3 regions of the Lysinibacillus sp. RC79 genome follow, and region 3 is predicted to be linked to each of the others. Evidence: riboswitches for the same ligand, from Rfam matches in the RefSeq annotation. Region 3 holds a riboswitch; each other region holds the start of a gene.
What was found. A riboswitch is a leader RNA that binds a small molecule or an ion and turns the genes downstream of it on or off. The one in region 3 is predicted to bind cobalamin.
Positions count from the first base shown of each region.

Region 1: it holds a riboswitch for cobalamin, as region 3 does, so the genes downstream of both, ABH968_RS21200 (FecCD family ABC transporter permease) here and nikA (nickel ABC transporter substrate-binding protein) in region 3, are expected to answer to the same signal.
Region 2: it holds a riboswitch for cobalamin, as region 3 does, so the genes downstream of both, ABH968_RS13650 (ABC transporter substrate-binding protein) here and nikA (nickel ABC transporter substrate-binding protein) in region 3, are expected to answer to the same signal.

Region 1 covers NZ_JBGCCD010000029.1:16,657-20,846, reverse strand. The annotation lists gene ABH968_RS21215 (DMT family transporter) at 1-27, shown strand, start outside; gene ABH968_RS21210 (DMT family transporter) at 27-341, shown strand; gene ABH968_RS21205 (heme ABC transporter ATP-binding protein) at 797-1,591, opposite strand; gene ABH968_RS21200 (FecCD family ABC transporter permease) at 1,597-2,643, opposite strand; cobalamin riboswitch at 2,789-2,981, opposite strand; gene ABH968_RS21195 (biotin transporter BioY) at 3,154-3,750, shown strand.
Region 2 covers NZ_JBGCCD010000012.1:122,427-126,616, forward strand. The annotation lists gene ABH968_RS13645 (FecCD family ABC transporter permease) at 1-783, opposite strand, end outside; gene ABH968_RS13650 (ABC transporter substrate-binding protein) at 780-1,745, opposite strand; cobalamin riboswitch at 1,995-2,177, opposite strand; gene ABH968_RS13655 (acyl-CoA dehydrogenase family protein) at 2,264-3,931, opposite strand; gene ABH968_RS13660 (class I adenylate-forming enzyme family protein) at 3,933-4,190, opposite strand, start outside.
Region 3 covers NZ_JBGCCD010000013.1:125,301-129,490, forward strand. The annotation lists gene nikB (nickel ABC transporter permease) at 1-125, opposite strand, end outside; gene nikA (nickel ABC transporter substrate-binding protein) at 174-1,784, opposite strand; cobalamin riboswitch at 2,166-2,364, opposite strand; gene ABH968_RS14345 (DUF1572 family protein) at 2,506-3,042, opposite strand; gene ABH968_RS14350 (hypothetical protein) at 3,198-4,106, opposite strand; gene ABH968_RS14355 (RNA polymerase sigma factor) at 4,099-4,190, opposite strand, start outside.

The sequences.
Region 1 (4,190 bases), on a different contig from region 3:
GATGAAAAGAAAGGAGCTAATGCATAATGGGTTGGTTACTTGTTTTACTAGCTGCAATTTCAGAAATTATCGGTGTTGTAGGTTTACGCTTTTATAGTCAGGAAAAAAACATACGTAATTTATTAATATATATAGGCGGCTTCGGAATGTCCTTTGTGCTTTTATATGCATCCTTTAACTATTTACAGCTAAGCATTGCCTATGTAGTTTGGGTTGGTATTGGTACAGTTGGTGCTGTTCTTGTGAATATTATATTCTTCGGTGAATCTAAAAACCTGACTCGAATTATTAGTATCATCGCCATTATTATTGGTGTGGCAGGCTTAAAAGCAGTATCTTAATTTGATTTGATTTCATTTCTTTATATTGTGGATATACCTTTTGAAATTAACTTTTTCGTTGAAACTTTATTTTATAACTATAGGTGTCTATTAAATAAAGTACAGCTCTTCGGCAAAACGAGGGGTTGATTTCAGTTCCGACTGGGCGCTTTGTCGCTGCCGCTTCGCTTTCGCGCAGATAAAACATTTGTTGCTGACGCTTCGCTTTCGCACAGAAAACATCCGCTACGCTGCAGGGTCTCGGGCCAACACGATGTTGGTCACGAAGGCATTATCACAGGATGTGATGGTTTTAGCCTTCGTTCCTCTATTGCTGATCCCCAAGGAGTCGCCCAGTCTCCACTCCAATCAACCACTTCGCTTAGCGTGTATCTTCTGGCATATCACTATAATTTATAGTGATAAACAATCCTCTAGATGCATTTATTTAAAAAATTTATTTCAATATGTATCAATCATGTAGTTTCTAAAGCTTGCTTCGCGAATTGCTCTGGGATATACATTAAATATGGTTTACCTGTAAGTGGATGTGTTTGAATATCGGCATAAACACCAAATACATCTTGTAATAATGCCGGTGTAAGTACTTCTTCTGGTGTTCCAAAACAAACAATTCGACCTTGTTGTAAAACATAAATTTGATCGCAATACATAGCTGCAATGTTTAAATCATGTATTGCAGCAACAACTGTTAAATGTAAGGTTTGGATTAAATCCATGAGCTGTAATTGATGCTGAATATCTAGATGATTTGTTGGCTCATCTAAAATCAGCACCTGCGCTTGCTGAGCGAGGGCACGAGCAACCATCACACGCTTTTTTTCTCCACCCGAAAGAGAGCTAAAACTACGTTTCTCTAAATGAGCGATACCTGTTTGGTTCAGTGCATCTTTTACAATTTGAAAATCTCGTTCTTGATCAAGCTCCAATAGTTTTTTATGGGGTGTTCTCCCCATACTCACTAAATCATGTACTGTAAAATCGAATAAGACTGGTGTTTCTTGACTCACAACTGCTAAATTTCGAGCAATGCTTTTACTCGGTTGCTTTAAAATATCCTGTTCATTTAATAATACTGTTCCACTTTCTGGTTTTAATAAACGATACATATTCTTTAATAGCGTTGACTTCCCACTACCATTAGGACCGATTAGACCAACAAATTGCTTGTCCTTTATTCGAATACTTACTTCATGTAATATACGTTCATCAGAAATGGAGAATGATACTTGTTTCGCTTCTAATGTCATATGTTTTAATCTCCTTCACCGAATGAATAATTGTTACTACGTAGCAGCCAAATGAAAAATGGACCTCCGCAAAAAGCTGTGATAATTCCAATTGGCATTTCCTCAGGGGCAATTAAAATTCGAGCAAGTGCATCTGCCCAAACTAAGAAAATCCCTCCTAATAATGCGCTAATCGGTATGACATATTTATGGTTTGAACCTACAATTAGCCGTACAATATGTGGAATGATTAAGCCGACAAATCCGATTGAGCCACTTACAGCAACAATCACACCAGTTAATAATGAAACTAATAAAATAAGCTGTATACGGAATTGTTGTAAGTTAACCCCTAATGTGACTGCTGCTTCTTCCCCAAGGAGTAATAAATTTAAGCTTCGATAGTGGAGCCATAACAAGGCAAATACTACAATAAAAATAATTGTAGGAATTAAAAGATTACCCCACTTAGCACCAGCTAGGCTTCCTAGCATCCAAAACATGACCGCCTTCATTCCGCCTTCTTGCTTCGACGTCATTAATATAAAGTTTGAAATAGCAGATAAAATAAAAGATACCGCCATCCCTGAAAGTAAAAGCCGAAAGACGGAAATCCTACCTCCAACACGTGATAAGAAGAAAACTAACCCCATTGCCGTGAGAGAACCTAAAAATGCAGATACAGAAAGAGCATAAACGCCTAGAAATGAAAAAGCACCTAAAATGATGACGGCTGTAGCACCAACCGTCGCTCCAGAGGAAATCCCTAAAATATATGGCTCTGCAATTGAATTACGAACAAGTGCTTGAATGGCTGCTCCAGCAATTGCCAAGCCTGCTCCTACAATAGCAGCGAGTAATACACGCGGAGCTCGGATTTGCCAAATGATAATTTCCTGTGCGCGACTCCAATCTTCTTCGATTGAATTTTGTATAATTGGGATTTTAGAAAGGATGACCTTCCATACATAAAGTGGCGTAACGGAAACCGATCCAACCATAATCGCAATTGTCATTGAAATGATAAGTACTAGAAATAGAGTCATTGATAGTAGTATAAATTTTTTATTCATCTGTTTATTAACTCCTATTCATTAAAATAAATGAAGAAACAAAAAGGGTATTCTATGCAAATGCGCATAGAAATACCCTTGATTAAACAACATCAGAAAGATTTCCTTCTACTATTGTCCGTAATTGCTTTCATCCTCGTGGGCATTACAGGAATTACTAATTGGCAGGTCTCCTGGCTTCGAATCAACGTTACTATGATTGCCTTCCCATTCTAGAACAGTGGCTAAATCATCATAGAACTCCTCTTTACAGTTGCGGGACAGCGTCGGATTTGCACCAACTTCCCTTTTAAGTGACACATTGTACAAGATGTCACACCATTAGCATCGAATATTTAAAATTATGACGATTCTATCATATATTTTAATAGTTAGTCTATAACTAACCATTATTTATCAAGTTAAGTAGGAAAAATACTTTTACGTTAACCAATAATAATTATTAAGTTGACACAAAATCATTATTTTTTTACACTAATATTATCAACATTACTTTTTAGGGGTGAACTAATGACAACAGTTGCGGAACACACGCATCACAAATTAAGAACAGTCGATCTTGCATACATTGGACTATTTTCAACATTGATGATGATAGGAGCTAATATTACGTCCATTGTACCTTTCATGATGGTTGGTGGAGTACCTATCACATTACAAACATTTTTTGCTATTTTAGCAGGGCTTATTCTTGGTAGTAGAAAAGGGGCACTCGCTTGTACTGTTTATATGTGTATCGGTTTAGCAGGTGCACCTGTATTTTCACGATTCAATGGAGGCTTTGGACAAATTATAAGTCCTACATTTGGTTTTATTGTCTCTTTTATAATAGCTGCATTTGTCGCAGGGCTTATTGTAGAACGCAGTGGAACGAAGAAAAGCTATGTAGTTGCAGCATTAGTTGCAACAGCTATTAATTATTTACTAGGCACAAATTGGATGTACTTTGCCTACAAGCTATGGGCTAGTGCTCCTGATGCTTTCACTTATAAGGTAGCATGGCTTTGGATGATGCCTCCTTTACCAAAGGATATTATTTTAGCTATATTTGCGGGTATTTTTGCACATCGCCTTCAAAAGGTGTTAAAAATAATTCCGATTAAATAAAGGGTCATCATCATAACATGTAGTTGATTTCCGTTCCGACTGGGCGCTCTCCTGTTCTTTCTGTCGCTATGGCTCTTCTATCCGTCGCTTCAGTTGACTAACTAGTTTTTCTGCAGGAGTGTCGGGGTATTAACCTCTATCTTAAACCCAATAAATAAAAAAATGTCCCATAAGTATATTGCATACTTATGGGACATTTTTTATTTATCAATTATACCTCGGCATAATTCCGTGACATCCGCCAGAGGCTTTGGGCCAACAGATGTTTATTGTGCGAAAGCGTAGTGCTAACGTAGCGACAGCAAGGTGTTTTGTCTGTGCGAAAGCGAAGCGACAGCAAAAGGGTTTCATCTGTGCGAAAGCGAAGCGACAGCAAAAGGGTTTCATCTATGCGAAAGCGAAGCGACAGCAAAAGGGTTTCATCTGCGCGAAAGCGTAGC
Region 2 (4,190 bases), on a different contig from region 3:
AACAACTAAACCGACAAAGCCAATCGTTCCAGAAACCGCTACCGCAGCTCCTGTCAACATTGATCCACCCACTAAAATAATATATTTACTACGCTTAACATTGACACCTAAATGCTTCGCGCGTTCTTCACCATATAACAGAACATTTAACTCGCGTCTTTGTGTCCAAAGCATAATTGAGCCAATTATGACAAACGGGATGATCATCTGAACGTATGGCCAACCACGCATCGATACTGAACCGAGCAACCATCCGATAACTTGGCGTAGCTCCTCACCAGACAATGCAATCATTAATGAAATCAGGGAACCTAGAAATGAACTAAATATTACCCCTGTTAAAATAAGAGTTTCCATTTTTAACGAGCGGTCTACTATTCTAGCAAAACCCATAACAGCTACCATCGTTAATATGGCACCAATCATACTAAAGATTGGCAATGTAAAATGGCCGACTACAGGTATTGATATACTAAAGAAAATCGTCATAACTGCGCCAACTGATGCACCAGAGGAAACACCTAACGTATAAGGGTCAGCCAAAGGATTTTTTAATAAGCCTTGAAAAGCTGCCCCTGCAATAGCAAGTGATGCCCCTACAAGCCCTGCTAGCAGAACTCGAGGTAAACGAATCTTCCATAAAATATTGGCAGCTGTTTCATCAGCCGCCTTATTCCACACTACTTCTAGTGGAATATGAACTGAGCCTATCGCTACTCCACACCAGATGCTAATGATAAGAAGTGTAATTGCTGATCCATAGGCTACAATTGTTTTACTCATTTAAACGCCTCTGGGTAGACGGCCTTCGCTAATTCCTCTAGACCATCTGCTAAACGGGGACCTTGACGACTTGTCGTATTTTCATCCACTTGCACAATGGCTTTATTTTTCACAGCAGTAATTGTCTCAAAGCCTGGACGTTGCGGAATTTTCGTTAAAATATTTGGTACATAATTATATGCCACAACAATGACATCTGGATTTTTCGTGATAATTTGTTCAGCATCAATTTGATACCAGTCATTTGTATCTGCTGCCACATTTTCGGCATGAATCATTTCTAGCATCTCATTCATAAATGTACCTTTACCAGCTGTATAAATCTGTGGCTCATCAGAAGATTCTACAAAGACTTTTTTTGGCTCAACACCCTCAAGTTTTGTTTCAACTTCTTCAACTTTTGCCTTCATGTTTGCGACAATTTTTTTAGCCTCTTCTAGTTTTCCTGTTGCACGACCAAGCTGTTCAATCGTTGTGTAAGTTTCATTAAAGTTTTTGGCATCCGCTACAACAAATACTTTCACACCTGCAGCCTCAAGCTGTTCAACTGCTCCTTTTGAATAACCCATACCCGATGCATGCGCAAAAACGATATCTGGCGATAAAGCAATAATTTGTTCAATATTATAATCCATGCCGCCAACCTTTTCTTTTTTAGTAACCTCTGGCGGATAATCATCATTATCTGTTACACCAACTATTTCATCATTTAAGCCAAGGCTAAATAAAATTTCTGTGTTACTTGGAATGAGAGAGACAATTTTTTCAGGAGGTGCTTCTAGCGTAATATCCTTGCCAGTAGCATCTGTTATCGTCATTGGGAATGTTGCTTGATCTACTTTTGCAGTCTCTTGTTGCTCTGCAGATGACGGCTTGTCATTTGTTGCCTCTTTTGTATTACATGCAGCAAGCAAGCCAATAGCTAAAAATGCTGATAATCCTATTTTCCAAAATTTCTTCATGTGAATCCCCCTTATTCTATTAGTGCATATAGTTTTTAACGCTTTGTTTTTCTGATTTATCGATACATTTTAGTTTTTTATCGCCTAACATTGTGAGTTTATTGCCCAACTTCATGGATTTATCGCCCACTTTTTCAAATTTATCGACATTCATCTTCCAAAACAAATACCCCTCATCATAAAACAATGAGGGGTCAAATTTGCACAAAAAACATATACAAAATCCACCATCCTATCCTCGTAGGCTACAACGTGTTTTCTATAAAGGCAGGTCTCCTGGCTCGTGCTCCATACGCTTTTTCAAGCCTTCCCGAAAATTTCAGTGGCGTAGATTGAAAAAACTCACACATACAGTGGCGGGACCGCATCGGAATTACACCGATTTCCCTTTTCACTTTACTTAAGTAAAGAACCTTTATAATATTCAGTTGATTGTATTATACATGAAAATGAAAGAAGTCGCCTCCATTCGAGACGACTCCTAAACAAATCAATTATGTCCGGCATACTGAAAGAAGTTAGACTATATCTGAAAAATACTGTACCGTTTTCATCGGTGCACCCATTTCTCGTAACGCCCATGTGTGCTCTAAATAAATATCTGCTAGCTTCTCATATTTGCCGCCGAATCTTTGTGCCCATTCGACTGCTACAACACTTTCATATAAATGTGCCATTTTCTCAGCGACTTTTTTTGCTTCAAACGTTTTTGTTGCATCATCTAAACGACTAAATGTTTGCAAAGTTGCATCTAGTTTTGCTAATTGATCCACGACAATTTCGACTAATGGATTGTCAGCTAGCTTTTCTAGACGTTCTTCCATGACACGAACAAACATTTCGTGCGCATGAAACTTATCAACTAAACGAATGAGCTCTAAAGCTAAAATATTCGCAGTCCCCTCCCACACAGTAAGTACCTGTGCATCTCTTAATAACCGAGGTGTAACAAAATCTTCAATATAGCCATTTCCGCCATGTAATTCAATGGCTTCACTCGCATAATGTACAGCTTGCTCTGCCGTTTCTTTTTTCATGATCGCAATATACAAGCGATTCAAAATGATGTCCTCTTTATTCCCCTGCCCACTAGTTACTTTATCGTACAGCTGAATAAGATCAAAAACCGTGGCAACTTCTACATGAAGCTTGGCAGCGAATTTCCCAAGTGTATCCTGAATCATAGGGTATTGCGTTAAAGGCTTACCAAACGCATGACGATTTGTCACATAATGCTTCGCCTCTAAATATCCGCGGCGCATAATGCCGATAGAAGCAACCGCATTGCAAATTCTTGATAAATTAAGCGCCTCCAGCATATAATAAATTCCTTTATTCGGATCACCTACGACATAAGCTAGCGCACCATCAAATTCAACCTCACCAGAAGGTACTGCTCTAACGCCAAGCTTATCCTTTAAACGCCGAATGCGGAGATTATTAACTGTGCCATCCTCATTTCGCCATGGAGCTGCAAACAATGTTAAGCCTTTTGAGCCTGCCTGAGCCCCTTCCATGCGTGCCAATACCATGGTTACTCCACACATTCCCGCGTTAGATGCAAAATATTTCTCCCCATATAAACGATACTGATTGCCGTCCTTTCTTGCCTCTACAACATTCGCCCCAACATCAGAGCCACCTTGACGCTCCGTTAAAAATGTCGCCCCCTCATATAGCTCCGTATCTCCTGTTGCACAAACATGCGGTAAAAAGCGTTCCTTCACCTCATCACTCGCATAATGATCAAGGAGATAAGCAGCTGCCATTGTTAAAGTAACAGGACAGTAAAAGCCTGGCTCAGCATGTGACAGTATATAGCCTTGAGCAAAGCTATAGACATAGTTGCCCTTTCTACCTAATTGCGGAATATCCTTGTGCACATAGCCAACAATGCCGGTATTGTATGTTTCTTCAATTGTTTTTTTATAGCCATCATTGACCCAAACTTCTGACACTTCTTCACCATAGGCATTATACCTTTGTAATCGAGGTTCACCCTCTCTATCCGTATGTTTGGCTCTCACATCAATATCTCCAGCACAAAGCTCACCGAAATCTGTTAGCTCACGTGTTGCATAGTCCACAAACTCTTTATCTAGCATCATTTCTAAAATTTTATGCAGTGTATCATTATCTTTAAAAAAGTTCATTGTTTTCATTTCTTCCTGTTGTAAAACCTTCATGCTATCTCACCTCTTGTCCCTTCAAGGTTTGTTTTAATATTTTGCCCGATGCATTTCGTGGTAGCGCTTCCACACGTTCAAAGATGCGTGGAATTTTATATTTAGCAAGATGCTCCTCTAAATAAGCTTTAAGTCCGCCCTCGTCAATATCTGTTTTAGCTGCATAAACAGCCTTCACCGTTTCTCCCCACTCCGGATGTGGTACACCAATAACAGCAACTTCAAATATCCCCTCATAGCTCAACATACTATCTTCAAT
Region 3 (4,190 bases):
AAACGAATAAATAAAAAGGTCATGATTGAAACCCCTAGTAAAACAAATGGTAATGTAATAACTCGTTTTAGACAAAAAAGCCAAGTTGATTCGTACATTTCTTTCATCACTTCCCAAGTCTTCATAGTGCAAAAAGAGAGGAGTCATGGTAGACCCACTCTCTTTACATGCTCTTACTTTAAATCCATTTGAGCATAAGGGATATCATATTCGGATGCACGAGGGTTAAAATCTTTCATATTTTTATGGTATATAACGTTATTCGTTTCATATGAAATTGGATAGAATAATGCTTGGTCATGGAACATTGTTAAAATATCTTTATACAATTGCACACGTTCCGCTTCATCAGTACCAATTAATAATTGATGTATTTTGTCATCAATTTGTGCTGCATTATCTAGGCCCAATTTCGCTTCATAAACGCCATTTGCATTCGGCGTTGCTGATTCGTTTGCGAAGCTGTGTGGGTCTGTTGGCGGACCGTTTGTACGCCAGAAATTAATATCTACTTGATTATCCATCAATTTTTGGAGCCCTACCATAACATCAGCGCCTTCAAGGTTTAATTGGACGCCTATTTTTGCTAATTCCCCTTGCATTAATTCTGCCATGGGTTTTTGGATAGCATCCGTTGCAATATAGATTAAATCTAATTTAAGAGGTTGCCCATTTTTGGAACGGATTTTATCACCTTTTTGTAATGTCCAACCTGCTTCATCTAATAACTGCTTGGCTTTTTCTGGATTGAATAGGATTGGTTTTAAATCAATGTTGGCATATGGAATAGCATCCCAAAACAGTGTATTAGCAACTTTTTCTGTACCATGGGTAATACTCTCAACCATTTGTTCTTTATTAATAGCGTATTGAATAGCCTGACGTACTTTTAATTCTGCTAATGGTCCAGATTGTGTGTTAAACAGTAATGCACGTGTAGATAAAGGTTCAGATGTAGCAGTTTTGTATTTACCACTATCTTTTAAGAAAGTGTAGTTATCTAAGCTAATGATGCCACGACCATAAATTAAGTCTAATTCTTCATTTTCAAATGCCAGCGACATAGATTCTGAATCAGGAATAATTTTCACTTTTACTTTGTCTACCAATGGCTTTTCACCCCAATAATGTTCGTTGCGGCTAAAAATTGCATATTGATCTTTTTTGTATTCCGTTAATACCCATGGACCTGTTCCAATCGGAGCTTTAATACCTTTATTTGTTGCATCTCCCTCAGGGAATCCGTTATCCCCTAAGAAGCGAAATGGTCGAACAAACGCCAATTCGTTTAATACGGGGTAGTAGGGTGCATCTAACTGTAAACGAATTGTATAATCATCTTCTTTCACAACATCTACAATATGATTCACCATCCCCATCCAGGAGTGTGTATCACGATCTGCTAAAACTGCATTAAAATTACGAATAACATTATCTGCATTAAAGGCTGTCCCATCAGAGTATTTTACATCTTGTCTAAGATGAAATATGTAAGCTTTTTTATCGTCAGAGATTTCCCATCTCTCTGCTAATTTCGGGGATATTGTCCCGTCATCGTTATACTCTACCAATGATTCATACACCATTGCTTGCGCAGTCATTTGGTTTGGTAAATAAGTATGCGGATTTAAAGGCCCTATATCTAGCGGCCAGCCAATTGTTATCATTTTTCCTTCGTTATCTTTTGTTGTACTTCCATTACCTTCATTCGAGCTTGAACACCCTGCTAAAATGGTTAACATCAGTAATAGAATGAAAGGCAATAAATTCTTTTTGAATAACATTAATTTTGCTCCTGTCTATTTATTGGTGCTAGAAAGATTGAATTATTATACTTCTAATTTAAAACTCATAGCATTCGGGGAACGCCGCTAAAAGTGTGAATTGCGCCGCTAACCAAGCAAAGAATGCCGCTAAAACCCGAAATTCCGCCGCTAACCAAACAATTTGTCTTGCTAATTTCGTATAACAAAAACTACGAGGTTTCAAAGTTGTTTTTGTATTAAATACATAAAACTATGCTCTCTCTTTATTCGCACCTCACTTTGATGTAAACTACTAAGTTTAGAAAAAGGCATAAAAAAATCCTTATTCAAATATGAATAAGGATAGAAAAACTCATCATTAAAAGCCTTCCATCCATCTCCCTATCTTTCGTAGCTCTACAATGAATCTTATTACAAGCAGGCATTCTGGCTTATGAATCTTCATTTTGCTTCACCTTCCCAAGTACTTACTTAGTGGTATTTTTTGAAACAAAACTCCTCATTTACAGCTGCGGGACAGCATGGGATTTACACCCATTTTCCTTTTAATTGAGTGAAAAATTATTTTTCACCTAAAACTTGTAATGGTAATTATTAAATTTAGTAATAAACATAACACGCTTCAAAGACACACGTCAATTTTATTTTCTGAATATAATAAAGTTTCGAGATTTTTAAATGCTTTTTTATGTACACTCCATCAAAAAAGCCATCTCACACTAGTGAGACGGCCCCATTTCTATTGTTGATGTTTTTTTACCATAGACTCTGTAAAAGCCTGAGATTGTCCCTTTGGAATACTTAATGTTTGCCACTCAGTGCCCTTTAGTTGCTTAGCGATGTAAACGATTTGACCGACATGTTGTGAGTAGTGAGACATCTGTCTTTCGATAGCATCTATCACGGAATGCTGTTCTCCTCTTATCGTTACAAACCCTTGTAAATCAGCTTCCGTTAATCCTTGTAAAGCATCTAAAAATACTTGCCAGCCCTTTTCCCATACAGTCATAACCTCTTCTTTTGACTGAAGGCTATCGGTAAATTCATCATCACGATTTCTAGTTACTTTCTCACCATCTGTCGTTAGAAAGTCAATCCATCTCGATATCATATTACCACTAACGTGTTTTACGATAACGGCAATGCTATTGGATTCTGCGTTAAAAGCCCATTGTAGTTGTTCATGATCCAATTGTGAGAGTGTTTTATCGCCTTGTTCTTTCAAACTTTTAAATCTTTTTTGAACTACATTTAAATAAGTCTGCCCAATACTCATTCATGAACGCCCCCATCATTCGATTATTTTATTTCAATTTCCCCTGGCGTAATTGGCCACTGAAAACATTTACTCTTCCTAAATTTAGGTTTTACTATATAAAAATAGTCTAATAAAATTGTGAAGAGTTATATCATCTTACTTTTATAGTTTTGCTAATCGTTACCCAATATGAATTCTTTTACAAGCTCAATCATTTTCTTTTGCATATCTTCTTGATCAGCATGTTCTATTTGATATCCAATGTGGAAAACATAACCGTTATAATAAGTGTAAAGCTCATTTGCTAAGGTACTAGTTAGACGAACCTTCTTATTTTTTATATCAAAGTCATAGTAAAAATAAGACAATCTACCATTATCAGGTGTAGCGATTTGATGAAATAATGGATTTTCTCCGATCAAACCCTCATTCTTAATAGTATTGCCTAAAAAATCACTAATATCATGTGTAATATCATAGTTTACTAATGGATTACTATCTACATTTGTGACTGTAAAAATAGCAAATTGTTGATCTTCACCATTTAATGCTTTTTGTAAATAAGTAAATTGCATTTGATTTTGCAAGCGGCCATTAGTCATTTCTGAAGTTACAGCATAAACCTCCTGTATATTGGCCTTAAAAGGTAGTTTCTTAGGATCGATCGGATGAACGTTATTTCCCATTACCGTTGCTACTTCTCGCATTGCTTCAAAACCTTTCACAGGCTCGTAAAATTTGGGGTTTTTACGGTCATTGAGACGATCAGCTATTTGAAAATACTGACTATAGGTTACCACAGTTCCTTTGACCTCGGTGTTAAATAGATCTGTTAATTGTTTAGAAACTCCCTTCCCTTCTAGTTGCGAAGTATCAGTTGTCATTTGTAAATTACCATATTTTGTTAGCTGCAAGGCGACAAACAATAAAATGGAACACGTAATAGTCATTGTGACAACACTGTAGGACCAATGCCTCTTTTGCGGTGGATGTTCTTCATTAATTTTTATTTTTACGTTTCGGATAATTTCCTCTTTATGTACCGATATATCCTTCAACTCTCTTAATGTATGCTTATCCATTTAAAAGTACCTCCCATTCGATATCCTGAAGATCAATTTTTAATAATTCCTTCCCTTTTTTCAAACGTGATTTGACCGTACCTT